3 regions of the Pantoea brenneri genome follow, and region 3 is predicted to be linked to each of the others. Evidence: predicted binding sites of a transcription regulator. Region 3 holds the regulator's gene; each other region holds the start of a gene.
What was found. Region 3 encodes ArgR, which controls arginine synthesis, uptake and breakdown. Its sites were predicted from a motif close to ANTGAATAAAAATACANT; they were not measured.
Positions count from the first base shown of each region.

Region 1: argF (ornithine carbamoyltransferase) is a predicted target of ArgR. The motif match lies at 3,032-3,049, and genes of this name have one in related genera.
Region 2: argC (N-acetyl-gamma-glutamyl-phosphate reductase) is a predicted target of ArgR. The motif match lies at 4,987-5,004, and genes of this name have one in related genera.

Region 1 covers NZ_JBCGBG010000003.1:249,559-260,144, forward strand. The annotation lists gene ridA (2-iminobutanoate/2-iminopropanoate deaminase) at 1-225, opposite strand, end outside; gene pyrI (aspartate carbamoyltransferase regulatory subunit) at 298-762, opposite strand; gene pyrB (aspartate carbamoyltransferase) at 775-1,710, opposite strand; gene argF (ornithine carbamoyltransferase) at 2,001-3,008, opposite strand; gene rraB (ribonuclease E inhibitor RraB) at 3,170-3,589, shown strand; gene miaE (tRNA isopentenyl-2-thiomethyl-A-37 hydroxylase MiaE) at 3,647-4,408, shown strand; gene AABB92_RS14760 (OprD family porin) at 4,781-6,109, shown strand; gene AABB92_RS14765 (histidine phosphatase family protein) at 6,120-6,905, shown strand; gene AABB92_RS14770 (GNAT family N-acetyltransferase) at 6,900-7,412, opposite strand; gene AABB92_RS14775 (valine--tRNA ligase) at 7,490-10,345, opposite strand; gene AABB92_RS14780 (DNA polymerase III subunit chi) at 10,351-10,586, opposite strand, start outside.
Region 2 covers NZ_JBCGBG010000009.1:99,591-110,176, forward strand. The annotation lists gene metF (methylenetetrahydrofolate reductase) at 1-697, shown strand, start outside; gene ppc (phosphoenolpyruvate carboxylase) at 785-3,436, opposite strand; gene argE (acetylornithine deacetylase) at 3,792-4,940, opposite strand; gene argC (N-acetyl-gamma-glutamyl-phosphate reductase) at 5,108-6,112, shown strand; gene argB (acetylglutamate kinase) at 6,127-6,903, shown strand; gene AABB92_RS21780 (argininosuccinate synthase) at 6,928-8,145, shown strand; gene argH (argininosuccinate lyase) at 8,236-9,609, shown strand; gene AABB92_RS21790 (hypothetical protein) at 9,913-10,245, shown strand; gene AABB92_RS21795 (hypothetical protein) at 10,285-10,586, shown strand, end outside.
Region 3 covers NZ_JBCGBG010000004.1:25,896-36,481, forward strand. The annotation lists gene tldD (metalloprotease TldD) at 1-341, shown strand, start outside; gene aaeR (HTH-type transcriptional activator AaeR) at 375-1,292, opposite strand; gene aaeX (p-hydroxybenzoic acid efflux pump operon protein AaeX) at 1,525-1,728, shown strand; gene aaeA (p-hydroxybenzoic acid efflux pump subunit AaeA) at 1,736-2,668, shown strand; gene aaeB (p-hydroxybenzoic acid efflux pump subunit AaeB) at 2,678-4,630, shown strand; gene AABB92_RS16225 (NAD-dependent succinate-semialdehyde dehydrogenase) at 4,743-6,194, shown strand; gene AABB92_RS16230 (barstar family protein) at 6,250-6,519, shown strand; gene yhcN (peroxide/acid stress response protein YhcN) at 6,573-6,836, opposite strand; gene AABB92_RS16240 (YdgH/BhsA/McbA-like domain containing protein) at 6,937-7,209, opposite strand; gene yhcN (peroxide/acid stress response protein YhcN) at 7,305-7,568, opposite strand; gene argR (transcriptional regulator ArgR) at 8,057-8,527, opposite strand; gene mdh (malate dehydrogenase) at 8,959-9,897, shown strand; gene mscM (miniconductance mechanosensitive channel MscM) at 9,944-10,586, opposite strand, start outside.

The sequences.
Region 1 (10,586 bases), on a different contig from region 3:
CGTGGTTTTCACGATATCTCCGACCTGCAGGCCAGCCGCTTCAACAATCGCTTTTACGTTATCCAGTGACTGACGCGCCTGGGCGGTCACATCATCGGCCACCAGGCCAGTGGCGGGATCGACCGGAATCTGGCCGGAGGTGATGATCATGCTGCCGAGATCGACACCCTGAACATAAGGGCCGATAGCGGCAGGGGCTTTTTCGGTACTGATTTCACGAGACATTATTGCTCCTTGAATAAGACAGTAGGGCGGTGAGCCCGCCGGTGCTGACCATTATAGGGTTGGCCGGAACGATTACCAGTGACCCAGCACCACATGGCGCGCGAACTCTTTTTCACAATATTTGCACTTCAGGTGGACATCATCGGCGCGCTGCTTGACCGCAAAACTGGAGAAGACCGGCTCGCTGCGGCTGATGCAGTTGCTGTTCGGGCAGGTCAGCACCCGCTCAACGTGCTCCGGCAGCGTCGGGGCGATCTTCGCCACCACTTCATAATCGTCGATGCGGTTGACCGTGGCATGCGGTGCATAGACCGCCAGCTGATTGACCTGATCGTCGGTCAGAAAGGTGTTTTCAATCTTGATCAGATCCTTACGCCCCATCTCACCTGACGGCAGATTCAGGCCAATGGTGATGCGCTGATCGGTTTCGGTCAGACGGAACAGAGAGAGCAGCTTAAAGCCGACCTGCGCCGGGATATGGTCGATGACCGTGCCGCGCTTGATCGCTTCGACCTGCAATTTGTTGTCATGTGTCATCTGAGGATCTCCTTACAGGGCGAGTTCGCTGTTTAATACTAACGCCAGCAGAGCCTGGCGGGCGTAGATGCCGTTCCCGGCCTGCTGGAAGTACCAGGCGTAAGGGGTTTTATCGACATCGGTAGTGATTTCGTCGATGCGCGGCAGCGGATGAAGCACTTTCATGTTGTCACGTGCCGTCGCCAGGTCGGACGCCCGCAGAATAAACTGCGCTTTGACGTTGGCATATTCCGACGGGTCGAGACGCTCTTTCTGTACCCGCGTCATGTAGAGAATGTCGAGCTGCGGCATCACCTCTTCAAAGCTGTCGTGCCGTGACCAGACAATGTTTTTCTCATCCAGCATATCGGTGATGTAAGCCGGCATCGCCAGCGCATCAGGGGCGATAAAGAAGAAGCGGTTGCCGTCAAACTTCGCCAGCGCCTGGGTCAGGGAATGGACGGTGCGGCCATATTTCAGGTCGCCGACCATCGCCACATTCAGCTGGTTCAGGCGACTCTGGGTCTCCTGAATGGTGAAGAGATCGAGCAGCGTCTGGGTCGGATGCTGGTTGGCACCGTCACCGGCGTTGAGAACCGGCACGCCGCCGGAGAACTCGGTCGCCAGCCGCGCCGCACCCTCCTGCGGATGACGCATCACAATCGCATCGACATAGGTGCTGATCACCGAAATGGTGTCGGCCAGAGTTTCGCCCTTTTTCCCCAGCGAGGTGTTGCTGCCGTCGGCAAAACCTACCGCCGATGCGCCGAGCCGATGAATCGCCGTTTCAAACGACAAGCGGGTGCGGGTCGAGGCTTCAAAGAAGCAGCTGGCGATCACGTTGTGCTTCAGCAGTTCCGGCTGCGGATGCGCTTTGAGCTGTGCAGCGGTATGCAGCACCAGTTCCAGCTCGTCACGGCTGAGGTCGTTGATCGAAATAATGTGCTTGCGATATAGCGGGTTAGCCATAGCTTTCTCCTCTGCGCGGCCGGATTGCGGACAAAAAAAAGCCCCTGCTTAAGGGGCTTTTTTATGATCGGGTCGATGACCGAAAGAAACAGCGGCGCCGCCTGCGGTCAGGCGTGATTGAGCGTCAAATTGTCCGCTGCGCTGTAGCATATTTCCTCCGGCAAATTGTGGCGCATTATACCCATTCGCGGCCGGGCAGCAAGGAAAAATCGTGCCCGAGGGAATCGTTTGCGCCCGCTCCGGCACGGCCTGACTGGCACGCAGACAGACCGGCAATCTGACGCAGCGGGTCAGCGCTGACCGAGCGTCGCCACCATCACCGCTTTGATGGTGTGCATGCGGTTTTCCGCCTGATCAAACACGATGCTGTGCGGCGACTCAAACACCTCGTTGCTCACTTCCATGCCATTATGCAGATCGTACTGTTCCGCCATCTGCCGGCCCAGCGTGGTCTGATCGTCATGGAAAGCGGGCAGACAGTGCAGGAACTTCACCTCAGGATTGTGGGTCAGATCGAGCATCGCCTGGTTGACCTGATAATTTCGCAGCAGGGCGATGCGCTCTTCCCACACTGCTTTGGCTTCGCCCATCGATACCCAGACGTCGGTGTAGATGAAGTCAGCGCCGTTGACGCCGTCGGCAATATTATCGGTGAGGGTAATTTTACCGCCGGTCTGCTGCGCGACTTTGCGACACTGTTCTACCAGCGCGGCCTCTGGCCAGCAGCTTTGCGGTGCCACCAGCCGCAGATCCAGCCCGACCAGCGCCGCCGCTTCCAGCATGGTGTTGCCCATGTTGTTACGCGCATCGCCGACGTAGACCAGCGTCATCTGGCTGAGCTTTTTACCCGGCAGGTGCTCCTGCATTGTCAGCAGATCGGCCAGTAACTGGGTCGGATGAAACTCCGTGGTCAGGCCGTTCCACACCGGCACGCCAGCATGCTCAGCCAGGGTTTCCACCAGCGCCTGGCCGTAACCGCGATACTGAATGCCATCGTACATCCGGCCCAGCACCCGCGCAGTATCGCGCATCGACTCTTTATGGCCAATCTGGCTGCCGCTTGGGCCGAGATAAGTAACGTTAGCGCCCTGATCGTAAGCGGCAACTTCGAAAGAGCATCGGGTACGGGTCGAGTCTTTTTCGAAGATGAGCGCGATGTTTTTGCCTTTCAGGGAGGGGACTTCACTGCCACTTTTTTTAGCGTGTTTTAATTCAGCCGCAAGGCTAAGCAGGTAATCAATTTCGGCCGGGGTAAAATCCAGTAGCCTGAGGAAATGGCGCTGATACAGCTGACTCATACAACACTCCGGTAACCATATAAAGTGAATTAAAATTCAATCTAACCGGATGAATATGCATTTTCAAGCCCGATGAGAATAAACTTTTCGTTTTGTGTAGTGGCGCGACAGGCAGTGTGGGAAAATAATTGTTTATTGCCGAACTCAGAGAGGACATCGTCATGGCATATGAAGCATTATTGGAAGAGCAGCGTGAAGAGACGCGCCTGATCATTGAAGAGCTGCTGGAGGATGGCAGCGATCCCGATGCGCTTTATACCATCGAGCACCATCTCTCGTGCAACAACTTCGATTCACTGGAAAAGGCCGCGGTTGACGCCTTTAAGCTGGGTTATGAAGTGACCGAGCCGGAAGAGCTGGAACTGGAAGATGGTACCACCGTGATGTGCGTTGACATCATCAGCGAATCGGCGCTCAAGCCAGAGCTGATTGATGTGCAGGTTGAGCAACTGGTGAACCTGATCGGTAAATACAATGTCGACTACGACGGCTGGGGCACCTACTTCGAAGACCCGGACGCCGAAGATGAAGATGACGAAGACGCCATCGACGATGAAGATGATAACGGCGTTCGCCACTAAGTCGCGCAGGGCGGGGAATTCTCCGCCTCTCTTCTTTTCCAGCCTCGTTTTAACACCATGAACTACGCACCGTTACTTGAACCGATTTATCAGTTTCTGCACTGCCGTACGCCCCAGGCCTGGATTGATGAGGCGCGTAAACCGGAAAATCTGACCCTGTTATTAACCGATCACCTGGTGTGCGAGCTGAAAGCCGCGCAGACCGCGGTGTGGTTGATCCGCAAATATGTGGCCGACAAACCCAGCGGTGAGGCGATTCTCGGCTGGCTGAAACCGTACGAAGATTTTATCTTCCGCGAAGATGGCGACAGCGACTTTATCAATGCGCATAAAAATCTCACCAAACGCATCATCGTCCGTAATGAACTGCCGTGGGCGGATGATCTGGTGGAAAAGATGGTGCTGCTGATTAAAGAAGAGCTGCATCACTTTTATCAGGTATGGGAAATTATGCAGTCGCGCGGGCTGGTCTATCAGAAGATCACGTCCAGCCGCTACGCGAAATCGCTGCTGCGTGAGGTCACCACCCATGAGCCAGAGACGCTGGTGGATAAGCTGATTTGCGGTGCCTATATTGAAGCGCGATCCTGTGAGCGGTTTGCCAGTCTGGCGCCGTGGCTGGATGCGGATCTGGAGAGCTTTTATATCTCACTGCTGCGATCGGAAGCGCGTCACTATCAGGACTATTTAACCCTGGCGGCCCGAATATCCGCGAAGGATATCGCGCCCAGGGTACAGGCGATCGGGGCAACCGAAGCGCGCTTAATCAGCGAACCGGACAGCGAACTACGTTTTCACAGCGGGTTACCGGCATTCTGATAAAAGTAAACGGCGCTGTTACGGCGGCCGTTTATTTTTTTAAATTGAACCGGTTTGATTTAGTTAATAATAATCATGTAAACGTTAATTATTAAGTTAATGCGGCTTAGTAACTTTCGCTAAATATTATTTGCGTCATCCCTCACAGAATGTTTTTTCTCTGCTGTTTTTTCTCTGCGGAATAAGTATATTGCCCTTGCCGAATTAGGGTTGTTATTATTTTAAGCAAAACCTGATTTACACTTTCTCTTTGCCAGAGAGGGAGTGTGAATCAGGTTTTTTTTTGCGCCTGGTACAGACGGAAAACAGGTCAGACACCTTATTCCGGACTGACAATTTTGCTAACACGCATTTAATGGAAGGAGTCTTAAAATGAGGGGAAGGACCTGTATTCTGTTATTTATTCCACTGTTTTTTCCGCCGTCTGTGGCGTGGGCCGATTATTCCGATGCGCCTGCGCTCTCTGACAATGCTTTCCTGCACGATTCGCAGCTCGATCTCAGGCTGCGCAATTACTGGAAATATCTCAAGGAAAACGCAACACACCCTACCACCGTTCATAACGCCTGGGGGCAGGCGGCAAGTCTGGATTATCGTTCCGGCTATCTGTGGGACTGGCTGGGTTTCGATGCAACCTATACCCGCGTGATCAGGCTGGGGGCCAGCGATAACTTTGCCTCGCGCGGTCTGCTTTACGACAGCGGCGGTAATCAGCAAAAAGCGGACGCACACGGCTTTAGCAAGTTTGGCCAGCGCTATCTGAAAGTGAAACTGGGCGACAGGCAGGCGGGGTTCGAAGGGAAAGCGGGCTGGCAGGAGTTAAAAAACATTGGCGTGCTGACCAACACTAACCGCCTGTCGCGTAACAGTTACTCAGGCTATAGCGGCGCGCTGAACCTGCAGAATGTGCGGCTGGATTTGGCTTATGTGACCAAAACGATACGCCACGATTCGCCGGACAGCATTGCCCTGCAAACCCAGGATAAACGAACCATTGCGGCGATCTATACTGGCGCACTGAGCTATACCGGTGACCGTGGACGGCTCGCCTACGCATTTGGCGAAGCGCAGGATTACCAGCGGCGTCATGTTATCGAAGCGAGTTACTCGCTCTCGCCGCACTGGCGTCTCTCCTCGCAAATTTATGGCAGTCAGGGGCTGGAAAATTATAAAAATATGGCGGCCAGCAAAAGATCGTTCGACGATCGTGCCTGGCACTATGTCGGCGAAGCTGACTGGATTAACGATGGATGGACACAAAAACTGGCTGCCGCCTGGACCTCGGCGCCCAAACATAATGCGGTGGGATATTATGCGCGGCCGCTGACAAAAAATACCCGCGGGCGTTTTACCTCACTCACCTCTGCCGGGAAAGATTATACCCGTGATAAAGAACTGGCCCTGGTGGCGCAGACGGAGTTTGAAATTTCAAAAGGCATTTTTAGTGGGTTTCAGATTAACTATGGGCAGTTTAAATACCGTAATGCGCATATACGTTCGGGAGAAATTGCGCTGATTAATCGCTTTATCGAACCTCATCCAGCCCTGAAAAATCTCTCCATCTCTACGCTGTTCGGTTATGGCTGGTCATATAAGAATAATAAAGAAACGCCGCTATTTAATGCGCAAGGAAACGCTATGCGTTCTCCCTGTCTTTCGGCCGAAATCGCGATTGAGTATAAATTAAACCTGTTCAAATAAGGAAAATAGCATGAAGAAAATAGTTAAAGCGTTGCTGATTTTTGTGGCAATTGGGGCCGGTGCAGGCGAAGCCTTCGCTGCCGATGTGACAATCTTTGTTACGCGGCATGGCAAAACGATGTTTAACACGGTTCAGCGCGTGCAGGGATGGGCAGATACGCCGCTAACGCCAGCGGGCGTGGAGGTAGCGGAAAAGCTGGGACGTGGCCTGCAGACGGTGCCGTTTATCGCCGTCTGGTCCAGCGATGCAGGCAGGGCGAGACAAACCGCGCAGCTTGTGATGCACGGATGGAAAGCGCCGCTGCCGTTAAACGAGCTGAAAGGGTTGCGGGAAGTGGGCTTTGGACTGTATGAGGGCGATCTGGATAAGAACATGTGGGATGCCGTCGCCCGTCAGGCTGGTTATGCCTCTGAAGCGGCAATAATGAAGGCGTTTGCCGCAGGCAAGGTTCATATCGACCAGATGATCGACACGATCCGGCAGGTGGAAGCAGCCGGCACGTCGTCACTGGCAGGCATTAAATCAGCAGGGATGGCCGAAAGCTATCAGCAGGTGGCGAAGCGTATGGTGGATAGCCTGACCCGGATAGCGCAGCAGGCACAACAGCAGGGCGGCGGTAACGTTCTGGTGGTGACGCACGGCATGGCGATTGCGACGCTGCTGATGGCGCTGGGTGATACCACGTTAAACCAGCCGCTGCAAAATGCGAGCGTGACCCGGCTGCGCTATACCGACAGCGGGGAGTTCGTGATTGAATCCATCAACGACATGAGTTACGTCGGGCGCGGCTCATAACGTTCGCAACATGCGCACTTCACAGTCTGTATGGCCTGTGCAGCCTAATGCGCTGTCGATCAGCTCAAAGCCCAGCGACTCATAGAGCCTGATAGCGCGCGTCAGGCTACTGGTGGTTTCCAGATAGCAGCGGCGGAAGCCGCGCTGGCGCGCATGTTCCATCGCTCTTAGCGCCAGTTCGCGCGCCACGCCGAAGCCGCGCACTTCTGGCAGGAAATACATCTTCTGCAGCTCGCAGATATCGGGCGCGCTGCAGGCGAGCGGGGCGACGCCGCCGCCACCGACCACTTTACCCTGATGCTCCACAATCCAGTAGGCGCTGTGCTCGGCACTGTACAACTCGAACAGGTGGTCGAGCTGCGGGTCGGATACGGTGTATCCTTTATCAGCCGTCAGGCCGAACTCCGCTGAAACGTCGCGGATGACCTGGGCGATATGCGGATTGTCGGCGGCAGTAATCGGCCGCACCTGCAGATCAAGGCGCGTGGTGGTGGGTGTCGTCATCATCTCTTCCGGATTTGTACGAGGATCAATAAAAAAGCCGGGCGAGCCCGGCTTTATGAATAAGCTGTCAGCTACGACGCTTACAATGCCGCAATCACTGCCTGCTGTTCAATCAGTTTTGCTTTTGATTGTTGCAGTTCGGCGACGCGTTCACGCTCTTTCACCACCACCGCTTCCGGCGCGCGGGAGACAAAGCCTTCGTTGGCCAGCTTGACCTGAATCTTGTCGATTTCGACCTCCAGTTTAACCAGCTCTTTCGCCAGTCGCTCCAGTTCGGCAGTTTTATCCACCAGGTCAGCCATCGGGATCAGTAGCTCAGCGCCTTCAACGATTTTGGTCACCGAGACCGGGCCTTTCTCGCCAGCCGGCAGAATGGTCAGGCTTTCCAGACGCGCCAGGCGCGACAGGAAGTTACGGTTTGCTTCTACCCGACGCAGTGCCGCTGGTGAGCAGTCACGCAGCAACACATCCAGCGGTTTGCTCAGCGCGATGTTCATTTCGGCACGAATATTACGCACCGCCACGATCGCCTGTTTCATCCACTCAATATCCGCTTTCGCTTCGGCATCCTCTTTCGCCGCATCAAACTGCGGGAAAGGTTGCAGCATGATGGTGTCGTCGCTGATGTTTTTCAGTCCCTTCACGCGCTGCCAGATGGTTTCAGTGATAAACGGAATAATCGGGTGCGCCAGACGCAGCAAGCCTTCCAGCACGTTTACCAGCGTATGGCGGGTGCCACGCAGTTCCGCTTCGTTACCGCTGTTCATCACCGGCTTGGTCAGCTCCAGGTACCAGTCACAGAACTGGTTCCAGGTGAAGTCATACAGCAGGTTAGCAGCGATATCGAAACGGTAGCTGTCGAGCGCGTCACGGTAGGCTTTCACCGTGCTGTTGAACTCGGTCAGGATCCAGCGATCTGCCAGCGACAGCGTCATTTCGCCACCGTTCTGGCCGCAATCCTGATCTTCGGTGTTCATCAGCACAAAGCGGCTGGCGTTCCACAGCTTGTTACAGAAGTTGCGATAACCTTCCAGGCGCTTCATGTCCCAGTTGATGTCGCGACCGGTTGAGGCGAGGGCGGCGAGGGTGAAACGCAGCGCATCGGTGCCTGACGGCTCAATGCCGTTCGGGAACTGCTTCTCGGTGCGTTTGCGGATCTTCTCGGCCAGCTGCGGCTGCATCATATTGCCGGTGCGTTTTTCCAGTAGCGCTTCCAGCGAAATGCCGTCAACCATATCCAGCGGGTCAATCACGTTGCCCTTGGATTTTGACATCTTCTGGCCTTCTTCATCACGAATCAGACCGGTCATGTAGACGGTTTTAAACGGCACCTGCGGTTTGCCATCTTCATCTTTGATGAAGTGCATGGTCAGCATGATCATGCGGGCAATCCAGAAGAAGATGATGTCGAAGCCGCTCACCAGCACGCTGGTCGGGTGGAAGGTGCGCAGTGCTTCGGTATTTTCCGGCCAGCCAAGAGTGGAGAACGTCCACAGGCCAGAGGAGAACCAGGTATCCAGCACGTCGTCATCCTGACGCAGCGCCACATCGGCGGCCAGGTTGTTTTCAGCGCGGACTTCATCTTCGGTGCGGCCAACATAGACGTGACCGTCGTTGTCGTACCAGGCCGGGATGCGGTGACCCCACCACAGCTGACGAGAGATACACCAGTCCTGAATATCACGCATCCAGGAGAAGTACATGTTTTCGTACTGCTTCGGCACAAACTGAATGTCACCGTTTTCAACCGCTTCGACCGCCACTTTCGCCAGCGGAGCGGTGCGCACGTACCACTGGTCAGTCAGCATCGGTTCAATCACCACGCCACCCCGATCGCCATAAGGTACGGTCAGGTCGTGCGGTTTGATCTCTTCGAGCAGGCCAAGCTGATCGACGGCAGCGACGATCGCTTTACGTGCCGCAAAACGTTCCATCTTCTGGAACGCGGCCGGGATCTCATCTGAGCAGGCATCGCTGACTTCGCCGTTGGTGTCATACACCTGGGCGCGCTCGCGGATATCGCCGTCAAAGGTCAGGATGTTGATCATCGGCAGCTTGTGACGACGACCGACTTCGTAGTCGTTAAAGTCATGTGCCGGGGTGATCTTGACGCAGCCGGTGCCTTTTTCCATGTCAGCATGTTCATCGCCAACAATCGGGATCAGACGGCCAACCAGCGGCAGCATGACAAATTTGCCAATCAGATCTTTGTAGCGCGGATCTTCCGGATTGACCGCCACGCCGGTATCGCCCAGCAGGGTTTCCGGACGAGTGGTGGCGACCACCAGATAATCTTTACCGTCAGCCGTTTTGGCACCGTCGGCCAGCGGATAGCGGATGTGCCACATAGAGCCTTTGCTCTCGCGGTTTTCCACTTCCAGGTCAGAGATGGCAGTGCGCAGCTTCGGATCCCAGTTCACCAGGCGTTTGCCACGGTAAATCAGGTTCTCTTTGTACAGGCGGACGAACACCTCTTTCACCGCGTTGGACAGACCTTCGTCCATGGTGAAACGCTCGCGCTCCCAGTCTACAGAGTTGCCGAGACGGCGCATCTGACGGGTGATGGTGCCGCCGGATTCCGCTTTCCACTGCCAGATTTTGTCAATGAACGCATCACGGCCATAATCCTGGCGCGTTTTGCCCTCTTCAGCCGCAATCTTGCGCTCAACCACCATCTGCGTGGCGATGCCCGCGTGGTCGGTACCGGCCTGCCACAGGGTATTTTTCCCCTGCATGCGCTGGTAGCGAATCATGGTATCCATGATGGTTTGCTGGAAGGCGTGACCCATGTGCAAGCTACCGGTGACGTTCGGCGGCGGGATCATGATGCAAAAGCTTTCCTGGCTGGTATCGCCATTCGGTTTGAAGTAGCCCTGCTTTTCCCAATGCTCGTAAAGCGGCTGCTCGATATCTTGCGGGTTATATGTCTTTTCCATTTCTGCTATGTCGTTTGCGGCTGTGGCGGCGTTGCCGTATTCAATTGGAAACCAACGCTGCGGTACGCTTTATAGCGGTCGCGCGCCAGCTGTTTGAGAGATTCTTCGTAAGGAACGAAGTCTATCACTTCATGGAAAGCAGTAGCAAAATCTGCGAACTGTGGCAGCAGGCTAATTAACAGGTCGCGGGGCGAACTGCCGCGACGCTGCGGCCAGGCCAGTTCAACCGGCGCGCCGTAGC
Region 2 (10,586 bases), on a different contig from region 3:
TCGTACCCACAGCATCATCAAAGGGATTAAAGATCGCACCGGTCTGGAAGCCGCGCCGCATCTGACCTGTGTCGATGCCACGCGAGAAGAGTTACGCACCATCGCGCAGGATTACTGGAACAACGGTATCCGCCATATCGTGGCGCTGCGCGGTGACCTGCCGCCAGGCGGCGGTAAGCCAGAAATGTATGGCTGCGATCTGGTCTCGCTGCTGAAAGAGGTTGGTGATTTTGATATATCGGTTGCGGCTTATCCGGAAGTCCACCCGGAAGCCAAAAGCGCGCAGGCCGATCTGATTAACCTGAAGCGCAAAATTGATGCCGGCGCGAACCGGGCGATCACCCAGTTCTTTTTCGACGTCGAAAGCTATTTACGCTTCCGCGATCGCTGTGTGTCGACCGGTATCGACGTAGAGATCGTGCCCGGTATTCTGCCGGTGTCGAACTTTAAACAGCTGCAACGCTTCGCCACGCTGACCAATGTACGCGTGCCGGGCTGGATGAATGCAATGTTTGCCGGGCTGGATGATGATGCTGAGACGCGCAAAATGGTAGGTGCCAACATCGCGATGGATATGGTGAAGATTCTGTCGCGCGAAGGCGTGAAAGATTTCCACTTCTACACGCTGAACCGTGCCGAAATGAGTTATGCCATCTGCCACACTCTGGGGGTGCGTCCCGCCGTCGCGGCCGCCTGATTCGACCGCTCCAGCCAATAAAAAAGTCGGGCTTATCCCGACTTTTTTGTTATCAGTAGCAGGCGCGAATACCGCGCCTGCACCGGCTTAACCGGTATTGCGCATGCCGGCTGCCACACCCGCAATGGTCACCATTAATGCCTGCTCTACGCGTGCATCCGGCTCATCACCACGGGCTTCCTGAGCACGTGAACGATGCAGCAGTTCCGCCTGCAGCACGTTAAGAGGATCGGTATAGACGTTACGCAGCGCAATCGACTCAGCAATCCACGGCTGATCGGCCATCAGGTGAGAGTCGTTAGCAATGGTCAGTACCGCTTTGATATCCGCATCCAGCTGGTCGCGCAGCTGTTTGCCCAGCGGCCAGAGTGATTTTTCGACCAGCCGCTGATCGTAATATTCCGCCAGCCACAGGTCGGCTTTCGAGAACACCATCTCCAGCATGCCGAGGCGAGTGGAAAAGAACGGCCAGTCGCGGCACATCGCTTCCAGCTGATCCTGATGGCCCGCCGCCATCGCCTGTTGCAGCGCCGCACCGGCACCCAGCCAGGCAGGGAGCATCAGACGGTTTTGCGTCCAGGCGAAAATCCATGGAATCGCACGCAGCGACTCTACGCCGCCGGTAGGACGACGCTTGGCCGGACGTGAGCCCAGCGGCAGTTTACCCAGCTCCTGCTCCGGTGTCGCTGAACGGAAGTAAGGCACAAAATCTTCGTTTTCACGCACATAGCCACGATACATCGCACAGGAGTCGGCAGAGAGCTGATCCATGATGTCGCGCCATTCGCGTTTTGGCTCCGGCGGCGGCATCAGGTTCGCTTCGAGAATCGCGCCGGTGTAGAGCGACAGGCTGGCGATGGTGACTTCCGGTAAACCATATTTGAAGCGGATCATCTCGCCCTGTTCGGTGACGCGCAGGCCGCCACGCAGGCTGCCCGGTGGCTGTGACAGCAGAGCCGCATGTGCCGGTGCGCCGCCACGGCCAATGGTGCCGCCGCGTCCGTGGAACAGCGTCAGCGAAATCCCGGCTTTTTCACAGGTTTTGATCAGCGCATCCTGCGCCTGATACTGCGCCCAGCTGGCTGCCATGACGCCGGCATCTTTCGCCGAGTCAGAATAGCCAATCATCACCATCTGTTTGCCCTGAATAAAGCCGCGATACCAGTCAATGCTCAGCAGCTGGCTCATCACGTCGTTGGCATTATTCAGGTCATCGAGCGTTTCAAACAGCGGTGCCACCGGCATGGCATAGTTGATGCCCGCTTCTTTCAGTAACAGGTGGACCGCCAGCACGTCAGACGGCGTTTTCGCCATTGAGATAACGTAAGCGGCGATCGAGCCCTGTGGGGCTTCAGCCGCAACGCGGCAGGTTTCCAGCACTTCGCGCGTCTCATCGCTGGGTTCCCAGCTGCGCGGCAGTAGCGGACGTTTTGAATTCAATTCGCGGATCAGGAAGGCCTGTTTGTCCGCTTCGGACCAGCTTTCATAATCGCCGAGGCCGAGATAGCGGGTCACTTCCGCAATGGCTTCGGTATGACGGGTGCTCTCCTGGCGCAGGTCGATACGCACCAGCGGCACGCCAAAGCACTTCACGCGGCGCAGCGTATCCAGCAGTTGGCCGTTGGCGATGATGCCCATGCCGCACTGCTGCAGTGACTGATAAATGGCATACAGCGGATCCCACAATTGGTCGTTGGAGACCAGCAGGTCCGCCGGACGCGGCAGACGTTCGCCTTTCAGTCGACGTTCAAGGAATGCCTGCGTGGTCATCAGCTGACTGCGCAGACGTTTCAGGATCATCCGGTAAGGTTCCAGCGCGTCCGGATCGCCGCTCAGTTCGCGCACTTCTTCGCTGCACTCCGACATCGACAGCTCAGAGATCAGCACGCCAATGTCACGCAGGAACAGATCGGCCGCTTTCCAGCGACTCAGTTGCATCGCGTGGCGGGTAATGGCGGCTGTGACGTTAGGGTTGCCGTCACGATCGCCGCCCATCCATGAGGTGAACTGCACCGGCACGAAATCGACCGGCAGTTTAATCCCGAAGGCTTCTTCGACCTGCTCGTTCAGCTCGCGCAGAAAAGCCGGAACGCCTTCCCATAAGCTGTTCTCGACCACGGCGAAGCCCCATTTGGCTTCATCAATCGGGGTCGGACGATATTTGCGGATCTCGTCGGTATGCCAGGCCTGCGCCACCAGCTGGCGCAGACGGCGCATAATCTGGTTACGTTCGTAATCGGAAATGTCACTGTGATCGAGTTGCTTGAGGCAACTGTTGACCTCCACCAGCTTGTGAATCAGCGTGCGGCGGGTGATTTCGGTCGGGTGCGCAGTCAGCACCAGCTCCAGCGACAGCGACTCAATCGCCTCACGGATCGCGGTTTCGCTGATATCTTTCTGCTGTTTCAGGGTCTCGAAGGTCTTTTTCAGCAGTTCAGGATGGTTTGCGCCTTCACCGCTGTGCGAGATGGTCTGGTACTGCTCAGCCACGTTGGTGAGGTTCAGAAACTGGCTAAACGCGCGGGCCACCGGCAGTAACTCGTCATTGGAGAGGTTTTGCAGCGTATTAAGCAGTTCCTTACGATGAGTGTCATTACCTGCACGGGATGACTTGGAGAGCTTACGGATGGTTTCCACCCGGTCGAGGATGTTCTCGCCCAGCGCATCCTTAATCGTATCCCCGAGCAGTTTGCCGAGCATACTGACATTACTTCGCATTGCGGAATATTGTTCGTTCATTGGACCCTGACACCCTTATCGTCTTGAAAAACTTCTACACCCGACCCTTTTCAGGCAGCAGAAAAAGCAGCAACTTTATCTTCCCGGTAATGTACGGGGAATTTGCTCAGTTGCCGCCTGTCTGCAATCTGAAAATATCTGGATAGTTACCCGGTGGGCATAACAACGTCTTTTATCTAGCCACGTAAACCTGTCCACGTCAAATGCGTTAAAGTGGGGCGAACATGCGGCTAACTAACCGAAATTCATGGAATTTATTTGGGACGGAGCGGGATAAGTTATTCTTATTGTTAAATCCCGCAGAATGACCGGGCATTTTACTGATATCACAGTGAAATGCCCCATTTGCTGTTAATCAGTGACAAAAATGCTGCACAACCTGACTGATAAGCGCCCGCGTCGGCTTAATAAATGCGGTATCAATAAATTCGTCTGGCTGATGCGCCTGATTGATCGAGCCCGGACCCAGTACCAGCGTCGGGCAGAGCTGCTGAATAAAGGGTGCCTCGGTGCAGTAGTTCACCACTTCGGTTGGCGTACCGAGTAATTTCTCGACCACGCTGACCAGTTCATGGTTCGCCGGGCATTCGTAACCCGGAATCGGCGGATGCAGCTCTGCGACCGTCACACGGCCAGGCCAGCGCGCACTGACCGGGGCCAGCGCGTCGTTCAGCAGTCCATCCAGATCGCTGAGCGATAAGCCCGGCAACGGCCGGATATCCATATGCAGTTCACAGCAGGCGCAGATGCGGTTAGCCGCATCGCCACCGTGAATATGCCCGAAGTTCATCGTGGGATAGGGAATAGCGAAACCATCGTGGTGATAGCGCTCTTTCAGCGTATTGCGCAGTTGCATCAGATGGGTGATCGATTCATGCATCAGTTCAATGGCGTTGACGCCGCGCGCCGGATCGCTGGAGTGGCCCGATTTCCCCTCGATACGGATCACATTCGACAGGTGCCCTTTGTGCGCGCGAACCGGCTTGAGTGAGGTCGGTTCGCCAATGATGGCGCAATCCGGACGCAGCTGGGTCGATTCAGAAAAATATTTAGCGCCGGCCATGGTGGTCTCTTCATCGGCGGTGGCGAGGATGTAGAGCGGCTTGCTCAGCGTCGTGACATCCACATCCCGCAGCGTATCGAGAATAAAGGCGAAGAAGCCTTTCATATCTGCGGTGCCGAGGCCGTAGAGTTTGTTGTCGTGCTCGGTCAGGGTAAAGGGATCGCGGGTCCAGCGGCCATCGTCGAACGGCACGGTGTCAGTATGACCGGCTAACAGCAGCCCGCCTGCGCCGTCACCGGTCCGGGCCAGCATATTAAATTTATTGCGGGTGCCGGGCACCGGCTGAACTTCAACGCTGAAGCCGAGGTCGCGAAACCAGCCAGCCAGCAAATTGATTAAAGTTTCATTACTCTGGTCCAGTGCGGCATCGGTTGCACTGATTGACGGTGTGGCGATCAACTGGCGGTAGAGTTCGATAAAAGGCGGTAATTTTGTCTTCACTGTTGACGGTCCTTGAGTTAGGATGTATCAATATTCATGCATTAATAGTGAATAAAAATACATTAACGTCGTCTGCATGTGAACCTTAAATCGCTGCAAACGACATTGTGGGCAACGGGGCAAGGCCGCGACCCGGAACGTGTGACTGTAAAAAGGGTTACAGCCTGATGTTGAATACGCTGATCGTGGGTGCCAGTGGTTACGCTGGCGTAGAGCTCGCCACCTTCCTGAATCGCCATCCAGATATCAACATAACCGCTTTAGCGGTTTCGGCGCAAAGTCCCGATGCGGGTAAGCGCTTGTCCGATCTGCATCCGCAGCTGAAAGGGGTGGTGGATCTGCCGCTACAGCCGTTGAGCCATGCGGCGGAATGGGCAGATAAAGTGGATGTGGTTTTTCTGGCGACGGCCCATGAAGTCAGCCACGATCTGGCTCCGGAATTTCTCAAGGCCGGTTGTGTGGTATTCGACCTGTCCGGTGCCTTCCGCGTCAATGATCCCGCGTTTTATACCCGCTTCTATGGCTTCACCCATCAGCATGGCGACTGGCTGGATAAAGCGGTCTATGGCCTGGCGGAATATCAGCATCAGCAGATTAAGCAGGCACAGCTGGTGGCCGTGCCGGGTTGTTACCCGACGGCGGCCCAGCTGGCGCTGAAACCGCTGGTGGAGGCGGGCCTGCTGAATACGGCACAGTGGCCGGTGATCAACGCCACCAGCGGCGTGAGCGGCGCAGGGCGTAAAGCCAGCGTCGGCACCAGCTTTTGCGAAGTCAGCCTGCAGCCTTACGGTCTGTTCAACCATCGTCATCACCCGGAAATCGTGGCGCATCTTGGTACGCCGGTGATTTTCACGCCGCATCTGGGCAACTTCCCGCGCGGTATTCTGGCGACGATAACCTGCCGGTTAAATCCGGGCGTGAGCCGCGAAGACGTGGCGGCAGTGTTCCAGCGCGCGTATCACGATAAGCCACTGGTCCGGCTCTACGAGCAGGGCGTTCCGGCACTGAAAGCGGTGGTGGGTCTGCCTTATTGCGACATCGGTTTTGAGGTACAGGATGAGCACCTGATTGTGGTGGCCGCCGAAGATAACCTGCTGAAAGGCGCCGCGTCGCAGGCAGTCCAGTGTCTGAATATCCGCTTCGGCTTCCCTGAAACCACCTCACTGACCTAACGGACGAGTAAACCATGACCAATCCATTGATTATCAAGCTGGGCGGTGTGCTGTTAGACAGCGAAGAAGCGCTGGCCCGTCTGTTTGATGCGCTGCTGACTTATCGCAGTGCCCATCAGCGTCCGCTGATTATTGTTCACGGTGGCGGTTGCCTGGTGGATGAGCTGATGAAAAAGCTGGCGCTGCCGGTGAAGAAAAAGAACGGCCTGCGCGTCACGCCGGCCGATCAGATCGACATTATTACCGGTGCGCTGGCGGGAACTGCCAACAAAACCCTGCTGGCGTGGGCCAAAAAAACCGGCATCAACGCGGTTGGCCTCTGCCTTGGCGATGCCGGCATGGTTAACGTCACCCCGTTTGATGAAGAACTGGGCCACGTGGGTCACGCCATGCCGGGTAACCCGGCGCTGATGAACACCCTGCTGGCCGCTGGTTATATGCCGGTCGTCAGTTCTATCGGCATCACTGACGACGGCGAACTGATGAACGTCAACGCCGACCAGGCTGCGACGGCGCTGGCATCGACCCTTGGCGCTGATTTAGTCTTGCTGTCAGACGTCAGCGGTATTCTCGACGGCAAAGGTCAGCGCATCGAAGAGATGACCGCCGACAAAGCTGAGCAGCTGATTACCCAGGGCATTATTACCGATGGCATGATTGTGAAGGTGCACGCTGCGCTGGATGCGGCGCGTACGCTGGGCCGCCCGGTGGATATCGCCAGCTGGCGTCACGCTGAGCGGTTGCCTGACCTGTTTAACGGCGTGCCGATTGGCACCCGGATTCTCGCTTAACGACTCTGATTCAAGGATTACGAAATGCAAACGCAAGGCATCAAAAAAATCGTTCTGGCTTACTCCGGTGGTCTTGATACTTCCGCCATCATTCCGTGGCTGAAAGAGAACTACGGCGGCTGTGAGGTGGTGGCGTTTGTGGCCGATATCGGTCAGGAGCGCAGCGATCTTGAAGGCGTAGAGAAGAAAGCGCTGCAGTCCGGTGCCTCTGAGTGTCACGTGGTTGATCTGCGTGAAGAGTTCATCAGCGATTACGTTTACCCGGTGCTGCAGACCGGCGCTCTGTATGAAGGCACCTATCTGCTGGGCACCTCGATGGCGCGTCCTATCATCGCGAAAGCTCAGGTTGAGCTGGCGCTGAAAGTGGGCGCGGATGCACTCTGTCACGGTGCAACCGGTAAAGGTAACGATCAGGTGCGTTTCGAAACCACCTACACCGCGCTGGCCCCGCAGCTGAAAGTGGTCGCGCCATGGCGTGAATGGAACCTGCGGTCACGTGAAGCGCTGCTGGACTACCTGAAAGAGCGCAACATTCCGACCACCGCGTCGCTGGAAAAAATCTACAGCCGCGATGAAAACGCCTGGCACATCTCCACCGAAGGCGGCGTGCTTGAAAGCCCGGCTAATGCACCGAATAAAGATTGCTGGGTCTGGACCGTCGATCCTTTAGAAGCGCCGGATCAGCCGGAAGAAGTCACCGTGACCGTTGAAAAGGGTCGGGTAGTGGCAGTGAACGGCGAAAAACTGAGCCCGTTCCAGTGTCTGGAAAAACTCAACGTGATCGGTGCGAAACACGGTGTGGGCCGGATCGATATCGTTGAAAACCGTCTGGTCGGCATCAAGTCCCGTGGATGCTATGAAACCCCAGGCGGCACCATCATGGTTAACGCGCTGCGTGCGGTTGAGCAGCTGGTACTGGATCGCGATAGCTTCAAATGGCGTGAGCAGCTGGGTCAGGAGATGTCTTACGTGGTCTACGACGGCCGCTGGTTCGCACCGCTGCGTAAGTCAATTCAGGCCGCTGCGGAATCACTGGCTGAAGAAGTGAATGGCGAAGTGGTGTTGCAGCTCTACAAAGGTCAGGCCACGGCGACGCAGAAGCGTTCACCGAACAGCCTCTACTCCGAAGAGTTCGCGACCTTCGGCGAAGACGAAGTTTACGACCATCGTCATGCTGGCGGCTTTATCCGTCTGTTCTCGCTCTCTTCGCGCATCCGCGCCCTGAACGAGCAGAAGAAGTAATTCTCAGGCGAGGTACGCCTCGCCTCACCGTTTGAGATCAGGGGCGGCATTTATGCCGCCCTTTGTTTAACGATTTGAAGGAGTTTTCCCATGGCACTTTGGGGTGGACGGTTTACCCAGGCAGCAGATCAACGTTTCAAACAGTTCAACGATTCGCTGCGCTTCGACTACCGCCTGGCGGAGCAGGACATCATGGGTTCTGTCGCCTGGTCCAAAGCGCTGGTGACGGTGAATGTCCTGACCCAGGATGAGCAGCAGCAGCTGGAAGCAGCATTGACTGCCTTGCTGGCGGAAGTGCGCGCCAATCCTGAGCAGATTCTGCAGAGCGATGCTGAAGATATCCATAGCTGGGTAGAAGGTCAGCTGATCGACAAAGTCGGTGCGCTGGGCAAAAAACTGCACACCGGCCGTAGCCGTAACGATCAGGTCGCTACCGATCTCAAGCTGTGGTGCAAAATGCAGGTCGACGCGCTGCTGGGCGCAACGCGTGAGCTGCAGCAGGCGCTGGTTGCGACCGCAGAAGCGAACCAGGATGCAGTGATGCCGGGTTACACCCATCTGCAGCGGGCGCAGCCGGTTACGTTTGCGCACTGGTGTCTGGCCTATGTCGAAATGCTGGCGCGTGATGAAAGCCGCCTGCAGGATACCCTGAAACGGCTGGATGTCAGCCCGCTGGGCTGCGGCGCGCTGGCGGGTACCGCCTACGAAATCGATCGTCAGCAACTGGCGGGCTGGTTAGGTTTCGCCTCGGCGACCCGCAACAGTCTGGATACGGTTTCTGACCGCGACCATGTGCTGGAGCTGCTCTCTGACGCCGCGATCGGCATGGTCCATCTGTCACGCTTCGCCGAAGATATGATCTTCTTCAACACCGGTGAAGCGGGCTTTATCGAACTGTCCGACAAGGTGACCTCCGGCTCATCGCTGATGCCACAGAAGAAAAATCCGGATGCGCTGGAGCTGATCCGGGGCAAATGCGGCCGGGTACAGGGCGCACTGACCGGCATGATGATGACGCTGAAAGGTTTGCCGCTGGCTTACAACAAGGATATGCAGGAAGACAAAGAGGGATTATTCGACGCGCTCGATACCTGGCTCGACTGCCTGCATATGTCGGTGCTGGTGCTGGATGGCCTGCAGGTGAAGCGTCCGCGTTGTCAGGAAGCGGCCGAGCAGGGCTACGCCAACTCGACTGAACTGGCGGATTATCTGGTGGCCAAAGGGGTTCCGTTCCGTGAAGCGCACCACATTGTCGGAGAAGTGGTGGTAGAGGCGATCAAACAGGGCGTGGCGCTGGAAGCGCTGACACTGGCGCAGTTACAGCCGTTCAGTGCAGTCATTGAAGAGGATGTCTATCCGATTCTGGCGCTGCAATCCTGTCTGGATAAGCGTAATGCGCAGGGTGGCGTTTCACCGCAGCAGGTTGCTCATGCCCTCAGCGAGGCGAAGCAGCGCCTGGCATAAAAAAACAGGCTGGCAAAGCGCTTGCTTTGCCAGCCTTGCAGCAGTCAATCCTCTCCCGTGCCTGTTCATCATTCTTATCTTTTATCTGCAGATTATCCTCACACTTATAACGCACCACCAGGACAGTATTTAACAGAATGTCAGGAGGATGTGGTTTGCGTATAAACGCGCTCTTTTAACACTCGAAATAACATTTGCCCATTTTATGGAGTTTTTACTATTTCTTAAGCTAAAAAATGAAGCTACTTTATCAACGCATCGAACAGGTGTTTATTTAATGTATTTTTTGAGCCAGGAGGGCTTATGCGTGAATTAACGATTGATGAGACGTTTGCTATTTCAGGTGCGACAACTACACCTAATGATATTGCGTTTTTTATTGGCGATCATCTGGCCAGCGCAATTCTCTGCGGCGTAGCCGCTGCGGCGGCGGGCGGTGCTATTGGCTTTCTGCACGGCGGTGATGCAATGGGCGTCTTTGGGCTGGGATTCATTGGTCAGATAGTAGGGGCTGCTGGCGCCGCAATAATTGGCGGAATTGGCGGCGTTATTGGTGGCTCGCTGGTTTCGCTTTCTTACAGCCTTCCTCTGGCTATTCAACTGGCGCAGACCATTGCATCTGGTGGAATGGAATAATAGACAAAAAATTTTTTATAAATAAACAGGGGATATTTTATGCGTGAGTTAAAAGCTTTTGAAGTTAATGCCGTTTCCGGTGCTTATGGCGATAATGTACTGGCTAATATTGCAGAAGGTGCCGTATGTGCGATTGGTGGCGCGGTGGTCGGGGCCTGGACGTTAGCGATTTTAGGTGGTCGTGGCGCAAACTCATCAGACCTGATCGGTATCGGTGGCGGTCTGACCTCTCTGGTCGGCATGATTGGCGGGGCGATTGCCGGCGCAGTCGCAGGTGCTGTTTATGGCCCTTTCATCGGTTATGAAGAAGGCCTGGTTATGGTAAAGGGCCTGCTGACTGA
Region 3 (10,586 bases):
TGGCCGGTAAGTCGACGCCGCAGGAGATCATCGAAAGCGTTGAATATGGTCTGTATGCGCCCAACTTTGGTGGCGGCCAGGTGGACATCACCTCAGGCAAGTTTGTCTTCTCAACCTCAGAAGCGTATCTGATTGAAAAGGGCAAAATCACCAAACCGGTGAAAGGGGCGACGCTGATTGGTTCCGGCATTGAAGCGATGCAGCAAATCTCAATGGTGGGTAATGATCTGGCGCTGGATAAAGGCGTTGGCGTTTGCGGCAAGGAAGGCCAGAGCGTGCCGGTTGGCGTCGGTCAGCCCACTCTGAAGCTGGATAAACTGACGATTGGCGGCACCGCCTGATAGTCTGTTAACAACCCGCCGGCAGGCGGGTTGTTAGCTTTTACGCTGCTGTTGATACTGTTCCGCCACCTGCTGGAAATAGCCGGTCAGATAGTCGATACAGACCTGCACCTTAAGCGGCAACTTATCCTTTTCGGTATAGAGCGCATAGACCGGACGGGGCTCGGATTGATACTGCGGAAACAGAATATCGATCTCACCGGCGTTGATCTCATCAATAACCCACATCATCGGCACATAAGCGATGCCGTTACCCGCCTTCAGCCAGCGAATCAGGGTCAGGGAATCATTGGTGACAAACCGTCCCTGCGGCGCCAGTCGCGTCACCAGACCTTCAGGCGCAATCAGCTCAAAGTTATTATCGGGACGTACGCTGTATTCCAGCCAGGCAAAATTATCGATATCCCCCGGTTTTTCCGGCGTGCCGTGCTGCGCCAGATAACTCTTAGCTGCGCACACCACCATCGGCATTGCCCCAAGGCGCCGCGAAAACAGGCTGGAATCTTTTAACGCTCCGACCCGAATCACCAGATCCAGTCCATCGGCGATCAGGTCCGGGGCCGGAATGCCGGTGACCAGATTAACGCTCAGTCCCGGATACTCACGCAGCATATCGCTGGTCATGCCGGCCAGCACGTTCTGCGCCATGGTCGAGGAGCTGCCAATACGCAGCACGCCAATCGGCGTGTTGTTAAAGGCATAAAGCTGCTCGTGCACCTGAGTGGCTTCGGCCAGCATGCGACGACAGCCCTGATAATAAATTTTACCCGCTTCGGTCAGGCCGATGCTGCGGGTACTGCGATTAAGCAGTTTAACCTGCAGCTCATCTTCCAGTTTTGCCACTATCTGGCTGATAGAAGAGACGCTCAGATGAAGCTGGCGCGCGGCAGCGGTAAATGAACCCAGTTCAACCACTTTGGCGAAAATGGACATGCCCTTCAGTCGTTCCATTATTTACTCTGGCTTAAAAGTGATTTAGATCACATTCTGTAGAAAACTTATAGTCAGGCGCGTTACTATAAGCGCGCCGGGGTATCTCCCGGTGATTCTTCATTGCCTGATGCCCTTCGATGATACGCTATTATTAAGCCAGCTGGGGTTCGGATAGAGCAGCCAGTGGGTTTTCCTGCGGCATCTGACGAGGCAAAGGAGTCTTCCGGCAAGGTCGAACTAAGGATTTCTGATGAGTGTGCTTCCGGTATTTGTCATGTTTGGGCTCTCTTTTCCGCCCGTTTTCATCGAATTAATTATCTCGCTAATGCTGTTCTGGTTAGTGAAACGCGTGCTGACGCCGAGCGGTATTTATGATCTTGTCTGGCATCCGGCACTTTTTAATACAGCACTTTACTGCTGTGTGTTTTACCTTGTATCCCGTTTATTTGTCTGAGGTTTAAGTGAAAGCACTCATAAGAAAAATCGCGCGTTACGCGATTACGATCCTGCTGGTCATCATTGCTGTGGTGATTATTTTCCGTGCCTGGGTGTTTTATACCGAATCACCCTGGACCCGTGACGCAAAATTCGCTGCCGATGTCGTCGCCATCTCACCCGATGTCACCGGTCTGATTACCGACGTCCCGGTTCACGACAACCAGCTGGTGAAGAAGGGCGATACCCTGTTTGTGGTCGATCGGCCGCGCTACCAGAAAGCGCTGGATCAGGCACAGGCTGATGTCGAATATTACCAGGCGCTGGTCAGCGAGAAACGCCGTGAAGCGGGACGTCGTAACCAGCTGGGCACCTCGGCCATGTCACGCGAAGCGATCGACCAGGCTAACAACGATCTGCAAACCAGCGAACATCAGCTGGCGAAATCGGTGGCGACCCGCGATCTGGCGAAGATCGATCTGGAACGCACCACCGTGAAAGCGCCGTCCGATGGCTGGGTGACGAACCTGAATGTCTACGAAGGGGAGTTCATCACCCGCGGCTCGGTGGCGGTGGCGCTGGTTCAGCAGCACTCCTTCTACGTGCTGGCCTACCTGGAAGAGACCAAACTGCACGGCGTTGAACGCGGCTTCCGCGCTGAAGTGACGCCGCTTGGCAGTAATGTAGTGCTGCGCGGTACGGTAGACAGCGTGGCTGCCGGCGTCACCAACAGCAGCAGCTCGGTCGACAGCAAAGGCATGGCAACCATCGATTCTAATCTGGAGTGGGTCCGTCTGGCGCAGCGTGTGCCGGTACGTATTCGTCTTGATCAACAGCCAGGCAACCGCTTCCCGGCAGGCACGACGGCAACGGTGGTCATCACCGGTCAGGCCGATCGCCAGCCGGAGCAGGTTTCGCCAATGACCCGACTGTTCAATCGCCTGCGTGAGTTTGGTTAAGAGGGCGATATGATCGAGTTTTTGCGTTTCCCGGTGAAGCTGACCTTCGCGCTGCTTGCAGCGCTGATGATTGGCTTTCACCTTAATCTTGAAACGCCCCGCTGGGCGGTGATGACCGCGGGCATTGTGGCCGGCGGTACCGCCTTCGCAGCCGGTGGTGATCCCTATTCAGGCGCACTGCGTTATCGCGGCATTCTGCGTATTATCGGGACCTTCATCGGCTGTATCGCCGCGCTGACCATCATGATTGCCACGGTGCGCGCGCCGGTGGTGATGCTGCTGCTCTGCTGCATCTGGGCCGGGCTTTGCGTCTGGCTCTCTTCGCTGATCAAAGTTGAAAACTCCTACGCGCTGGGGCTGGCGGGCTACACCGCGCTGATTATCGTGGTCACCGCCGACGCCAGCGGTGGCCTGACGCTGGCACCGCAGTACGCGGTAGAGCGTTGCAGTGAGATCGTGCTCGGGATTCTGTGCGCCATTCTGGCGGATATGATCTTCTCGCCGCGCTCGATTAAAAAAGTGATCGACGCTGAAGTGGATTCCCTGCTGGTGGCGCATTATCAGCTGCTGCAACTGTGCGTGGCGCACGGCGATAAAGAGGAAGTCGATAAAGCCTGGAGCGCGCTGGTACGGCGTACCACGGCGTTAAACAGCATGCGCAGCCAGCTGATGATGGAATCTTCGCGCTGGCAGAACAGCAACCGTCGCTTACAGATGCTCAACACCCTCTCTCTGACCCTGATTACTCAGGCGGCAGAAACCTTTCTGATCCAGAACTCACGACCTGACTACATTCCACCGCAGTACCGTTTGCTGATTGAAAAAGAGGCCACAACGGCTGACGAGGTTCATAAGCGGATGAAAGTAATGCGGCGGGTGATTGGCGCCAGCGGCAAAACCACGCCGGTTACGCTGGTGAGCTGGGTCGGTGCGGCGACAGAATACCTGTTGCTGCGTAACGGCATTAAAAGTAACAGCCGTATCACCCCGCTGGAGGAGGAAATCCTGCAGCGCGAGGTGCTGATTCAGGCGCGATCGGCTGAGACCCATCATGCGATGATCAACGGCATCCGCACCTTTGTGGCTACCGCGCTGGGATCGCTGTTCTGGTTATACACCGGCTGGACTTCCGGCAGCGGCTGCATGGTGATGCTGGCAGTGATTACCGCGCTGGCGATGCGCATGCCGAATCCGCTGATGATGGCGAAAGATTTCCTCTACGGCATGACGGTGGCGGTGCCGCTCGGTGCACTCTACTTCATCTATGTGCTGCCCAATACTCAGCAGAGCGCGCTGCTGCTCTGTATCGCTATCGGCCTGCTGGGCTTTGTTGGCGGGATCTTCATTCAGCGACGGCAGCTTGGCACCCTGGGTGCGTTAATCGGTACCATCAACGTGCTGGTGCTGGATAATCCGATGAAGTTCGAATTTAACGTCTTCCTCGATAATGTGCTCGGCCAGGTGATTGGCTGCTTCGTGGCAATGATGGTGATCCTGCTGATCCGCGATAAATCTAAAGCGCGTACCGGCCGCAAACTGCTTAACCGCTTTATGTATGCTGCGGTGTCGGCGATGACCACCAATCAGGCGCGCCGCCGTGAAAACCATCTGCCGGCGCTCTATCAGCAACTGTTTCTGCTGCTGAATCTGTTCCCCGGCGATATCGACAAATACCGTATCGCGCTGACGCTGATTATTGGACATCAGCGGTTACGCAATGCGGAAATACCGGTGAATGATGATTTGTCAGCCTACCACCGGCAACTGCGCTACACCGCCGATCGGGTGATCTCCGCCAGCAGTGACGACAAGCGCCGCCACTATTTCGAGCGTCTGCTGCAGGAGCTGGAGGTATATCAGGAAAAACTGGTGCATTACGACGCGCCGATTAGCGTCACCGAACCGGTAAAACGGCTGGCGACCATGCTGAACAAGTATCAGAACACCCTCATCCAAATCTGAAACCGGCCGCTGCCCGCCGCAGCGGCCTGCTCAATGCCATCCCGTCACAAAACCTGTCGCTTTTGCCAACTATACTCTTCGGACGGAAGGATAAAATGACAGGAGCGAATCAATGACATCACTGCAATCAAGCGAACTATTCCAGACTGGCTATTTAGCCGATGGTCAATGGCATCGCACCTCCACCACTTTTGACGTCACCAATCCCGCCACCGGCGAGGTGATCGCGCAGGTCGCTAAAGCGGGCAAAGCAGAAACCGAACAGGCGATTGCTGCCGCCGAACGGGCATTCCCCGGCTGGCGTGCCCGGACGGCCAAAGCGCGCGCTGAGATCCTTTATCGCTGGTATCAGCTGATGATTGAGAACAAACGCTGGCTGGGCCAGCTGATGACTGCCGAGCAGGGCAAGCCGCTGAAAGAGGCGGAAGGCGAAGTCGAGTATGCCGCCAGCTTTATCCAGTGGTTTGCTGAACAGGCAAAACGCGCCAACGGGGAAATTATCCCACCAGCCAAACCGGGTTCCCGTATCCTGGCAACGCGTGAACCGATTGGCGTCGTCGCCGCTATCACGCCGTGGAATTTCCCGATGGCGATGCTGACCCGCAAGCTGGGTCCGGCGCTGGCAGCGGGTTGTACCGGCATCATCAAACCGGCGAATAATACGCCGCTCTCGGCCTTCGCACTGCTGGCGCTGGCGAAACAGGCGGGCGTGCCGGATGGGGTGCTCAACGCGGTGGCAGGTGATACGCATGCTATCAGCGACGCCATCATGGCCAGTAAAGCCGTGCGTAAAATCTCGTTCACTGGTTCGACAGCGGTCGGCAAGCTACTGATGCGCAATGCCGCAGAAACCATGAAAAAGGTTTCAATGGAGCTGGGGGGCAACGCGCCTTATATCGTGTTCGAGGATGCGGACATTGATGCGGCGGTGCAGGGCGCCATCGCTAACAAATTCCGAAATGCTGGCCAGGTCTGCGTCAGCGTTAACCGCTTCTACATTCATAACGCCATCTATGACCGTTTTACCCGCCAGCTGGCAGAGGAAGTGAACAAGCTGAAAGTCGGCAATGGCATGGACGAAGGGGTGATCGTCGGGCCGCTGATTGAAGCCTCTGCGCTGGAAAAAGTGGAGCAGCACGTGCAGGACGCGGTCGCCAAAGGCGGTAAACTGCTGGCAGGCGGTGAACGCCACGCGCTGGGCGGCAACTTCTGGCAACCGACGGTAATTACCGAGGCGCACGAAGAGATGCAGCTGGCGCAGGAAGAGACCTTTGGCCCGGTCGCCGCCTGCTTCCGTTTTGATGAAGAAGATGAGGTGATCCGCCGTGCCAACGACACGCCATTCGGTCTGGCGGCCTACTTCTACACCCAGAATCTGCAGCGGGTATTCCGCGTCTCTGCCGCGCTGGAAAGCGGCATGATCGGCATTAATGAATGTGCCGTATCGACCGAACTGGCGCCGTTTGGTGGCGTGAAAGAGTCTGGCCTGGGCCGCGAAGGTTCAGTGCTGGGCATGGAAGAGTATCTGGAGGTCAAAGCGCTGCACCTGGGCGGTTTGGGCTAGCGGATATGAACGGGCGGCGCGGGTCGCCCGCAGACGGAGGATGGGAGCCGTCAGCATGAAAACCGAGCGTTTTGATTTCAATGAGATCGTCGATCAGGCCCACTTCTTTCGCCAGTTCAGCGAGCGCTTTGCGCTGGAGGAGCGGCGGATCTGCGACCTGGATGGATTATGGGATGTGGTCACTGGCGAATCATTGCCGATGCCGCTGGAAATTGAGTTTGTGAACCTGGGGAAAGGGCAGCGACGACGTTATGGCGCGCTGATTCTGCTATTTGATGAAGCGGAAGAGGAGCTGGAAGGCCAGCTGCATTTTAACGTCAGATGAAAAAGGGCCCCGGCGAGCGGGGCCAAAGGGTTCGTCATAAATCTGACGAGGAATTACTTATACAGCTGAGCGGTGAAGTGATAGTTATCACCGGTGCGCGCTTCAATCACTTTATAGGCGCTGGCACCCTGTTCATCGGCTTTCTGAGACAGCTCAGCGCGATAATCCATGGGGGCACCCGCTGTACCGCTGATGGTTACGGTGCCCGCAGGCTGCAGATTCTGCGCTTGCTCGCCGGTTACCAGCTGTGCGGCAGATGCGCCGAACGCCATAACGGAAAGCAGGCTGACTGTAGCGATGGTTGTTTTGATTTTCATTTTTCGTCTCCTCAATACGTTCAACAACCTGCGGTGAAAAGAAGAAGCGGGTCGTCGACTCTTGTCTCTCATGCGCCTTTCACGGCGTCATAACGGTTAATTATTTATACAGCTCAGCGGTGACGTGATAGGTGTCATCCTGGTTGTTTTCGATGATGCGATAGTGGCTGGCACCCTGCGCATCGGCTTTCTCAGACAGGACCTGACGGATATTGGTCTGATCGCCGTCACGACCGCTGACGCTGATGGTCTGGTTCATCGGTTGCAGATTCTGGCTCTGTGCCTGCTGGTTTGAGACCAGGCTGGCTGCGCTGGCACCGACTGAGAACACGGAGGCCAGACTGAGTACGGCAATAGCAAATGTAGTTTTCATGATCAACTCTCCTGAAACTGTGTTGCCTCATCCCACCGAGGCGCATAACCGCGCGTCAAAAAGTGGGCTGCTGGCGATATTGGGTTGCGCTGGGCTTAGTTGTACAGACGGGCGGTAGCGTGATAGTTACCGTTGTTGTAAGCCTCAATCACGCGGTAGGCTTTTGCACCCTGCTGATCGGCTTTTTCGCTCAGCTGCTGATTAATTTCCATCGGTGAGCCCGCTACGCCGCTGACGCTAATGGTACCCGCCGGTTGCAGATCCTGCGCCTGCGCAGCGGTGACAGATTCTGCTGCTACAGCACCAAAAGAGAGGGCAGAGAGAATGCTCAGGGTTGCGATAGTAGTTTTTACGTTCATGTATTTTTCCTCGTCGTCAATTTTTATCTTTTTAATTGGTGTGATTTGCATCACGAAAAGAAGTATAGAACTAATAACGGAAGAAATTAATACCCCGCTAATAATGTTTTTTTGTGATTCTTTATCCTTATGGCTACTTTTAATAACTCAACGTTATAAAAAACGGCGGAAAAATGACCTTTTCGCTGTTTTTTATTGCAAAAACAGGCAGATAAATCACTTTATCTTTTTGTGCGAAAATACGTGGTCGATCAGACTGGTCTTTGATTTAGATCTGGGTAATGTCGCCAGAGTGGTGATGTAAAGCAGTGTAAAATACCGCAAAAGGTTAAGCAGACCAAAAGGTATGACCAATATTCGCATTGGCGAAAGCAGGACAGAGTGCGGATTAACTGTTTGATCTACTGGAGAATAGGGCAGGGTAAGTGGCAGGGCGAGCAGAAAGGGCGGTTGAACGGTCGCGTGAGGCCCGATCAACCACCCTGTTATCAGAGTTCCTGTTCAAACAGGTTAAGAATCGCCCCGTGCAGCTGCTTAACCGTAAAGTCGCGCGCGCGGGTGATAAAGATGGTGTCATCGCCAGCGATGGTGCCGAGGATGCCTTCCGATTTACCCAGTGAGTCGAGCAGGCGCGCAATCAGCTGCGCAGCGCCTGGGCTGGTATGAATCACCACTAGCGCATCATTGTAATCGATGTCGAGAACCAGGTTTTTTAACGGGCTGGTGGTGGTCGGCACGCCAAGCTCGGCGGGCAAGCAGTAAACCATCTCCATCTTGGCATTGCGGGTGCGTACCGCGCCAAACTTGGTCAGCATACGAGAAACCTTTGACTGGTTAATGTTCTCGAAGCCTTCATCCTGGAGCGCCTGAACGATTTCGCCCTGGGAACTGAATTTTTCTTCTTTTAATAAGGCTTTGAAAGCCTTGATCAGATCGTCTTGTTTCGATGGGTTTCGCATAGGTTACCAATAAATAGAGGGAATAACCGCACATCCGCCCGCGGCAGAGTGGTGATTATGCATTTAAATGCATTTTTATGCAATCGGTTGATTGATGAGCAGGGTTCGGGCGGCTAGCGGGCGGCGATAATAGCAAAGAAATCGTCTCAGACCAAAACCCCTGTCACAGCACCGAAAGGCGAAGGTTGCAAAGTTGTTATATTATTGGTGGTGTAGTAACAGAAAACGCACGTAGCCGTTCTCTGTCTGCCGACGGCAAAGTTGTCGGTCATTCAGGTATTAAGATGATATGTAACTTTTGAATCCGGAGATCACGTGTGAAAATACGTAGAATTAACAACGGATACGCGTCATCACCTGAGCTGTTGATTAAGGTCTGACACAGATGGAATTCCGGCTCTTCTCTGCCCCACCTTAATAAGGAGTTAAGAATGAAAGTTGCCGTACTCGGTGCCGCTGGCGGCATAGGCCAGGCGCTCGCACTTCTACTCAAAACCCAGCTTCCCGCAGGTTCAGAACTTTCACTGTATGACATCGCGCCGGTAACGCCGGGCGTTGCCGTCGATCTCAGCCATATTCCTACTGCGGTGGCTATCAAGGGATTTAGTGGAGAAGACGCCACGCCAGCATTGCAGGGTGCCGATGTGGTACTGATCTCCGCCGGTGTGGCACGTAAGCCCGGTATGGACCGCGCCGACCTGTTCAACGTTAACGCTGGCATTGTGCGCAACCTGATTGATCAGGTGGCGACCACCGCGCCAAAAGCGTTAATCGGCGTGATCACCAACCCGGTCAATACCACGGTGGCGATTGCGGCTGAAGTCCTGAAAAAACACGGCGTCTACGACAAAAATCGGCTGTTCGGTGTTACCACGCTGGATATCATTCGCGCCAATACTTTTGTCGCGGCGTTAAAAGGCAAGCAACCGGGTGAGATTGAGGTACCGGTTATCGGCGGCCATTCCGGCGTGACCATCCTGCCGCTGTTGTCGCAGGTGCCAGGCGTCAGCTTTAGCGAGCAGGAAGTGGCTGATCTTACTAAACGCATCCAGAATGCCGGGACCGAAGTGGTAGAAGCCAAAGCCGGTGGCGGTTCTGCTACGCTGTCGATGGGACAGGCTGCGGCACGCTTCGGTTTATCGCTGGTGCGGGCGCTTAACGGCGAGTCCAACGTGGTGGAGTGTGCTTATGTTGAAGGGGACGGCGAATATGCGCGTTTCTTCTCACAGCCGCTGCTGTTGGGCAAAAATGGCATTGCCGAACGCAAATCGATTGGTAGCCTGAGCCCATTCGAGCAGCAGGCGCTGAACGGTATGCTGGAGACGCTGAAGAAAGATATTGAGCAGGGCGAAACGTTCGTGAAGCAGTAATCACCGCGTAAACCCAACAACGCCCGGCTAAGCCGGGCGTTGTCGTTTACAGGCCGCCCGATTTATAGGCGCGTGCGGCCGGTGCCCCATTGCTGGCCGGCAGCTTCTTGCCCAGTGTTTCCATCCGCATCTGGAATGGCGGGAACGGCATCTCAATGCCGTGCTGCTCAAATCCGCTCAGAATCAGCTGATGCAGTTCGTGACGCAGCGGCATGCGATGTCCCATCTCTGCTGCATGCACGCGCAGTTCAAACAGCTGGATCCCCTGCTGTAAATCGACCAGAAACGCCTCAGGCGGCGGCGTATCCAGTACATAGCTGCAGCGTTCAGCAGCCTGTTTCAGGATGGTGGTCACCTGTTCACTGCTCACCTTCGCTGGCGCAGGAATGGTCAGCACCACGCGCGTCACCGAATCTGACAGCGACCAGTTAACGAACTGCTCGGTGATAAAGGCCTTATTCGGCACGATGATCTCTTTGCGGTCCCAGTCGGTAATGGTCGTAGCGCGCGTATTGATGCGGGTAATGCTGCCGGTCAGCTCGCGAATGGTGACGGTATCGCCGATGCGAATCGGTTTCTCAAACAGGATGATCAGACCCGAGATAAAGTTGGCGAAAATTTCCTGCAAACCAAAACCCAGTCCGACACCCAGCGCGGCCACCAGCCATTGCAACTTCGACCACTCAATG